2 regions of the Sedimenticola sp. genome follow, and region 1 is predicted to be linked to the other one. Evidence: predicted binding sites of a transcription regulator. Region 1 holds the regulator's gene; the other holds the start of a gene.

Region 1 (4,188 bases):
TTCCAGGATCTTCAGTCCCGCTTCGAGGCCGGGTCCGCGGTAACTCTGCCCCGAAGAGCGGTTGGCTTTGTCGAAAGACGATTTGTAGATAAACGGGATCCCCAGCCGTCCGGTTAACGCTTTCAGCTCACCGGCTGTGTCCAGAGCCAACTGCTCGCTCTCCACGACACAGGGGCCGGCAATTAAAAACAGCGGCTGCTCAAGTCCTACCTCGAATCCACAAAGTTTCATGCGTTTGCTGTCTCCCTACTCATGTCGTATTTATACTTCCGTGCCGCCTGGACAAAACCGGTGAATAGCGGGTGGCCATCCCTCGGTGTGGAGGTGAACTCCGGATGGAATTGGCAGGCAACGAACCATGGGTGATCGCTGATTTCTACAATCTCGACCAGTTTGCCATCCATAGAACGGCCAGCGATCTTCAACCCCGCTTTCTCCAGTACCTGCAGATATTGATTATTAAATTCATAACGGTGACGATGGCGCTCAATGATGGTATCGCTGGCATACAGCTTGCGGGTCAACCCATCTTCGTCCAACCGACACTCTTGCCCGCCCAACCGCATGGTGCCACCGAGATCGGATTCTTCACTGCGCACTTCCAGCTCACCATCCGCATTGAGCCATTCGGTGATCAGTGCAATAACCGGATAGGGTGTCTCACGATTGAATTCGGTGCTATGGGCATCGGTCATACCCGCCACATGGCGCGCATACTCAATCACCGCTACTTGCATACCCAGACAGATTCCCAGATAGGGTATCTTATGCTCGCGAGCATAACGCACTGTCTCGATCTTACCCTCGACACCCCGCTCACCAAAACCACCGGGAACCAGAATCGCATCGACCCCCTTAAGACAGTCGGTGCCACTTTTCTCCACCTGCTCGGAATCGATATATTTGATGTTGATCTTGGTGTGAGTATGGATGCCGGCGTGAATCAACGCTTCGGAAAGGGATTTATACGCCTCCGTCAAGTTCATGTACTTGCCGACCATAGCGACAGTCACGCTGCCATCTGTGTTTTCCAGGCCATCGATTACCGCCCGCCATTCGGACAGATCCGCAGCCGGTACGTTGAGCCCCAACTGGCGAACTACGATCTCATCCATCTTCTGCTCATGTAGGAGCAGTGGGATCCGGTAGATATTGTCTGCATCGACCCCGGTGATAACCGCCTCTTCGGGAACGTTGGTAAACAGGGCTATCTTTTTACGCTCGCCTTCCGGCAGTGCGCTCTCACAACGACACAGCAGCACGTCGGGCTGAATCCCGATAGAGCGCAACTCTTTAACCGAATGCTGGGTCGGCTTGGTCTTGATTTCGCCAGAGGTGGGGATATAGGGCACCAGTGTCAAATGCAAAAACAGCGCATTCTGCTTACCCATTTCCACGCCCATCTGTCGAATTGCCTCGAGAAACGGCAGGGACTCGATATCGCCCACCGTACCGCCAATCTCCACCAGGGCAATATCGGCATCGCCGGCCCCCAAGCGGATACTGTCTTTCATCTCATTGGTAATGTGGGGAATCACCTGGACAGTGCCGCCCAAATAGTCACCGCGCCGCTCCTTGCGGATGACGCTTTCATAAATCTGTCCAGTGGTAAAATTGTTATTGCGGCCCATGGTGGCGCGAATAAAACGCTCATAGTGCCCCAAATCAAGATCGGTTTCAGCGCCATCTTCGGTAACGAAGACTTCACCGTGCTGAAACGGGCTCATGGTCCCGGGATCCACGTTGATATACGGATCCAGCTTGATCATGGTGACTTTTAAGCCGCGCGCTTCCAGGAGTGCGGCCAGTGAGGCAGAGGCAATACCTTTGCCCAGCGAGGAAACAACACCGCCCGTGATAAATACGAATTTGGTCATAGACTCTATGTCTTGTGGTGGAGGAAAGAAATCATTCAGGACGGGGTTTAATAGTACGCGAAACAGGCTGTAGCCTCAATCAAAAGGCCGCTTATTTATCGCTCTCCATGAACCGTTTCACAGGCCAACCCTGGCACGTACGCACCAAAACGAGGCGCCTTACCTATCAAATTCTGTTTTCACCTCGGTCGGGCATGAAACCCACACCGGACATAAGGGGACAGGCAACCTGACAGGCAGAGGTAAAATCATTTAGTATCATCTCCATCGCACCTCTTTGCAGGACGCCTCCGGAAAAGATACTTGATCCAGAGCAAAGCAATCTGCAAAATATCCCTTCCTACGGAGAAGTCAGGTAGTCCAGTGAGCGAACACAAGGTCATCTCTTTCGACAATATCAAGGTTGCCTGCAGGAACTGTAGCCTTACCTCTCTTTGTCTCCCAATGGGGCTTACTCCGGAAGACGTGGATTTGCTGGACAATATCGTCAAGCGCAACCGTCCGCTTCACCGTGGTGATCATCTGTTCCGTCAGGGCGATAATTTCCAGTGTATCTATGTCGTCAAGACTGGCACCGTCAAGAGCTTTGACCCGGGCGAAGACGGCAGCGAGCAGGTTCTGGGCTTCCACCTACCTGGCGAGATGATCGGGCTGGACGCCATTGAGAGCGGCTTCCACCACTGCTCCGCCAAGATCCTGGAGACTACGGCTGTTTGCGAAATCCCCTTCGCCCGGCTGGAAGAGCTGAGCAGTACAATCCCCAGCCTGCAGCACCAGATGTACCGTCTGTTGAGTCGGGAGATCGGTCACGACGAGGATATGTTGACCCTGTTGGGCAAGCGCAATGCCGAGGAGCGGTTGGCCTCTTTCCTGTTGAGCCTGTCCGGCCGATTCCAGCGCCGCGGCTTTTCTCCGTCCGATTTCTATCTCAGTATGTCACGGCATGAGATCGGCAACTATCTGGGATTGGCGGTCGAGACCGTCAGCCGCCTGTTCACCCGTTTTCAGGACGATGGCTTGCTGAAGGTGGAGCGTAAGCATATACAACTGTTGGATATCGAGCGGATCAAACAGATCGTGCACGGCGACCAGAGTGGCGTGCGCGAACAGCAAGCCACCTGAGCGAATCCATCCCAGATTTAAGAATCGGCCGATTCAGGCGATTCCATACGCCGCCAGAGACAACTGCCGGCCCCTTTCTCGATCATATCCAGCCGTTGCTGATGTAACGCCAACTCTTCGACATTCGCCCTAACCACCTTCAAACGGGGCCGGGACGAATCCAGGCGTTGAATCCGCTCCCCCGCCGTATCCCCTTCACCGCGCCCAGCATCCAGTGACAACGCGCCCTGGCCGCCGGTCATCATCAGGTAGACGTCAGCCAGAATCTCCGCATCCAGTAACGCTCCGTGCAGTTCACGGTGGCTGTTATTGATGTCATACCGCTTACACAGTGCGTCCAGGCTGTTACGCTGCCCCGGATGCATCTTTTTGGCCATGACCAGGGTATCCACCACGCTACAGACGGCATCCAACGTTGGATGATCCCCCCCCAACAACCGCAGCTCATGATTCAGGAAACCGACGTCAAACGGCGCATTGTGGATGATCAACTCCGCCCCTTCGATGTAAGCCAGAAAATCATCCACCAGATCACCGAATCGCGGCTTATCCGCCAGGAATTCATTGGTGATGCCATGCACCTCGATCGCCGCTTGGTCGATCTCCCGATCCGGCTGCAGGTATTGATGGAAATTATTCCCGGTCAGCCGACGCTCGACCATCTCCACACAACCGATCTCGATAATCCGGTGCCCCTGGGAGGGCTCCAAGCCGGTGGTCTCCGTATCCAGTACAATCTGGCGCACGCTCATACACCCAACTCCTCTACACCCTTGTTTGCCAGACTATCGGCCAATTCATTTTCGGGGTGGCCATTGTGCCCCTTCACCCATGACCACTGCACATCGTGTTGTGCCACAAGCTGATCCAGGCGCTGCCAAAGATCGCTGTTCTTGACCGGCTTTTTCGCCGCGGTCTTCCAGCCATTGCGTTTCCAATTCTTGATCCATTCGGTAATACCATGCTGCACGTACTTCGAATCGGTCGTCACCCGTACAGGGACCGAACGGGTCAGTGCTTCCAGGGCGCTGATGACGGCCATCAGTTCCATCCGGTTATTGGTGGTATCCGGCACGCCTCCGTACAGATGCCGCTCTTTCCCTTTGTAGCGCATCACCGCACCCCAGCCACCGGGACCCGGATTGCCTTTGCAGGCCCCGTCGGTAAATATTTCTACCCTTTCAATCAC
Region 2 (4,188 bases), on a different contig from region 1:
CCAGAACTGGGTACGCCGCTCGGCATTTCCATAGGCGCCCTCTTTTTCTGCCCACATGGCTGTCGGCAGGATAAGATCAGCAGCCATCGCCGATACGGTGGGATAGGGATCGGAGACCGTGATGAAGTTGGCGGGATTACGCCATCCCGGATAGGACTCTTCATTCAGGTTGGCCGCCGCCTGCATGTTGTTGTTACACATCACCCAGAAGGTGTTCAGCTTGCTGTCTTTCAGCATGCGATGCATCAGAACCGCATGGAAGCCCACCTTGCCGTTAATGGTCCCCTCCGGCAGTTTCCACACTTGCTCAGCAAACTTGCGATGGGCCGGATTGGCCACCACCAGATCCGCCGGTAGACGGTGGCAGAACGTGCCCACTTCACGTGCCGTACCGCAAGCGGAAGGCTGTCCGGTGAGTGAGAACGGGCTATTGCCCGGCTCGGAAATTTTGCCCATCAACAGGTGGATGTTATAAACCAGACCATTGATCCAGACACCACGGGTGTGCTGGTTCATGCCCATAGTCCAGTAAGAGGATACCTTTTTGTTAGGATCGGCATAGAGTTTGGCCAACTGCTCCAGATTCTTAGCCGGCACGCCGGATATTTCAGATGCCTTCTCTAGCGTATAGGGTGCAACCGAGGCGGCATACTCTTCGAAACTGATCTTCGACAGTTTGCCTTTAGCGGCGTTCTTAGCCGCCTTCTCAAGCGGGTGATCCGGACGTAAACCATAGCCGATATCCGTCGGGGTCTTGGTGAAGTTGACGTGTTTATCGAGGAATTCCTGGTTATAAGCTTTGTTCTGGATAATGTAGTTGGCAATATAATTGGCGATCGCCAGATCCGACTGCGGATGGAATACCATGCCGTTATCCGCCAACTCGAAGCAACGATGCTCATAGGTGGAGAGCACATGCACTTCGCAACCCGGCTTGGTCAGACGGGTATCCGTCAAACGTGACCAGAGGATCGGGTGCATCTCCGCCATATTGGCGCCCCACAGCACGAATGCATCGGCATGTTCCAGGTCATCGTAGCAACCCATCGGCTCATCAATACCGAAAGCGCGCATGAACGCACCCACAGCGGAAGCCATACAGTGACGGGCATTTGGATCCAGGTTGTTGGAGCGGAAACCGGCCTTCATCAGTTTGGAGGCGGCGAAGCCTTCCCACACTGTCCACTGACCGGAGCCGAACATACCTACCGAGGAGGTCATTTTATCGACCGGTTTACCGGCATTTTTCTCCATATCCTTCTTCAGTGCGACCTTCCAGTGCTCAGCCATCACATCGAAGGCTTCGTCCCAGGAAACCGGCTCAAACTTACCATCTTTCGCAAACTTTCCGCCTTTTTTACGCAACAGCGGTTGAGTCAGCCTATCCTCTCCGTAGAGGATCTTTGGCAGGAAGTAACCTTTGATACAGTTAAGACCCTTGTTGACGGGTGCATCCGGGTCGCCCTGGCTGGCAACCATCTTGCCACCCTTGGTTCCGACCAGAACAGAACAGCCGGTACCGCAGAAGCGGCAGGCTATTTTATCCCAACGAATACCGTCGGCATCCACGCCGTCGGCGGTTCCGGCATTGGCCACCTGGATGGCTGGCAGTGTCACACCCGCTGCCACGGCTGCTGCTGCAGCCGCATTGCTCTTTACAAAGTCACGCCTGGTTAGTTTCACTTCATTACCTCCTTATCAGCAGGTTCGTCCCCGCAATAGTGATAAATCATCACCGTATTAATTACACCGGTTACATCATTGAATTTGGCCATGGTGTCCGCCAAAGCGTCATCGCCTTCCCCTTCCAGGGTGACGATCAGCTTTCCGGCCTCAACTCCACCATGTACTTCGACGCCTTCGAACTCTTCTAAACGTGCCTGCACGACACCAGCCACCTCAGGCTTGGCATGTACAATGGCGCTGCATATATTCATTGTCGTTATTCACTCCTTAATTTACGCGGCTTGATCGCGCGGATCGTTTATTGAACAAAGGGTTACTGCGCGTATGGGGCAAACGGCAAAACAGGCGCCGCAGCCCGTACATGAATCGGAATCCAGCAGAGGCTTGGCCACCCCACCGACTTCCAGTTGAAATCGTATCGCTCGCTCATCACATGCCTCGGCGCAGGATCGGCAGATCACGGCGTTAAGCGAAAGGCAGGTAGATTGGATCAAGGCGAGTATCTTCCAGGGCGGCTCATTGGAGGCATCGTCGCGGACCAGCGCCCCATCCGGGCAAGCGGTCAGGCACGCTTCACAGAAATCACAACCGCCACGGGTAAAATCCATTTGCGGAAGTTTGCCGCGACCGACAACGATCAATTTGTCAGGACAGGCGCTGATGCAATCACCACAACCGCTACAGCGATCGACAAACTCCACCTCCGTCAGCGCCCAGGGAGGTCGAAAGAGAGACCTTTCCCCGGTAACATTCCCACTTAATAGCTGTGCACGACTGACGTTGTGTTCCATAAGCCCAAGCTTGAGAAAATAATCACCTACTCAATTAAAGGGCTTTATAGACCCGCCCCCCTTGACCATCGTTGACCTAGGTCAAGTTTTTTCTGAGCCCTCCGGTATTGTTGACCCATGTCAACAAATCCCCTGCATGAGGAAATAAAATATTTTAATCCCCATCAAAATATGCCTTCGATAGTCAGGCCGGCTGTGCGAAAATCAGCCGCCTGTTTTACCTGATGAAATACCGATATGACCGATCCGCAACCAACCGATTCCGCAACACGCCACACACCGTTGCACCCCCCGCTTCCTGTTCAACAAGACGAACGTATCCAGTGGGGCCAGCTCTATGGAATCAGTGACGCACTGGCTATCGCCAGCGCAGCCAAGGCGTTCTCCGGGGTCACAATGGTGGTTGCCGATGATGCACAAAAGGCAGCAAAGCTGGAGGATGGGTTACGATTTTTTCTTACCGACCAAACCATTCCTGTCTTTGCCTTCCCGGACTGGGAAACGCTGCCGTACGATATTTTCTCTCCGTTACCTGAACTGGTTTCCCAACGACTCCTGACGCTCTATCGCCTGGATAAGATGAAGCAGGCGGTATTGATCGTTCCCGTCAGCACCCTGCTGCAACGCCTGCCACCGAAAAATTATCTGCAGGCCAATACATTGATGTTGAAACCGGGCGATACCCTGTCGCTGGAGAGCATGCGTCGTCAGTTTGAACAGTCCGGTTATCTGTGCGTCTCGCAGGTGGTGGAGCATGGGCAGTTCACCATACGAGGTTCGTTGCTGGATATCTTCCCGATGGGCAGCCACACCCCATTCCGCATCGATCTTTTCGATGAGGAAGTGGAAAGCATTCGAACCTTTGACCCTGAAAGCCAACGTACGCTGGATCGTGTTAACGCCATCGAGATGCTGCCGGCGCGGGAATATCCCCTGGACGAGGCCGGTATCACCCACTTTCGCCAAGCTTACCGCAACAGTTTTGAAGGGGATCCCCAACGCAGCCTCATATATAGAGAGGTATCGAACGGCAACGCACCGGGTGGACTGGAATACTATCTGCCGCTTTTCTTTGAGCAGACAGCAACGCTGTTTGATTTTCTTCCGGATCAGTTACTGACTATTCGCACCACCGAAACCCCGGACTGGGCCGAGCAGTTTCTGCAACAGGTTCAGACCCGTTATGAGCAGCGGCGCTACGACCCGGAACGCCCGTTACTCGCCCCGGAACAGCTTTATCTGGACAGCGAACATCTGCAGGCAAATCTGAATCGGGGCCTGTCGATCTGCATCCAATCCAATGAAATAGCAGCACGCCAGAAGGGATACCGTGACTTCTTCAATTTCGCCACACGTCCTGCCGAGCCATTGAGTTTCCAGGCAAGGGCAGAACGCCCCGCCGCTGCACTGCATGCCTTCATCGCCCGTTCACCAGGGCGGATCCTGTTTATTGCAGAGAGTGCGGGACGCCGGGAAATGCTGAAAGAGACGCTAGCCAGCTACGATATCCGACCCAAGCACGCGCAAAGCTGGCAAGCATTTCTCGACGACGACCACCCAGTGATGCTGGCTGTCGCCCCGCTGGAGCAGGGAATCTGGCTGGATCAGGCCGGCCTGGTCATCATCACGGAGAGCCAGTTGTTAGGCGAGCGGGTTCGCCAGGACCGACGCCGAAAGGCCAAGCAGCGTGACTCGGATCAGATCGTTCGAA

The links. The regulator FNR, encoded in region 1, switches genes on or off when oxygen is low (the NO sensors DNR and NnrR bind a similar motif). The targets are predictions, from matches to a motif close to TTGATNTANATCAA.
Region 2: napF (ferredoxin-type protein NapF) is a predicted target of FNR. The motif match lies at 2,549-2,562, and genes of this name have one in related genera.

What each region holds. Positions count from the first base shown of each region.
Region 1 is NZ_JBNKFS010000001.1:74,952-79,139, forward strand. It holds gene kdsA (3-deoxy-8-phosphooctulonate synthase) at 1-231, opposite strand, end outside; gene ACQY5R_RS00405 (CTP synthase) at 228-1,877, opposite strand; gene fnr (fumarate/nitrate reduction transcriptional regulator Fnr) at 2,241-2,999, shown strand; gene dnaQ (DNA polymerase III subunit epsilon) at 3,017-3,745, opposite strand; gene rnhA (ribonuclease HI) at 3,748-4,185, opposite strand.
Region 2 is NZ_JBNKFS010000004.1:203,361-207,548, forward strand. It holds gene napA (nitrate reductase catalytic subunit NapA) at 1-1,683, opposite strand, end outside; gene ACQY5R_RS04350 (chaperone NapD) at 1,680-1,937, opposite strand; gene napF (ferredoxin-type protein NapF) at 1,959-2,477, opposite strand; gene mfd (transcription-repair coupling factor) at 2,715-4,188, shown strand, end outside.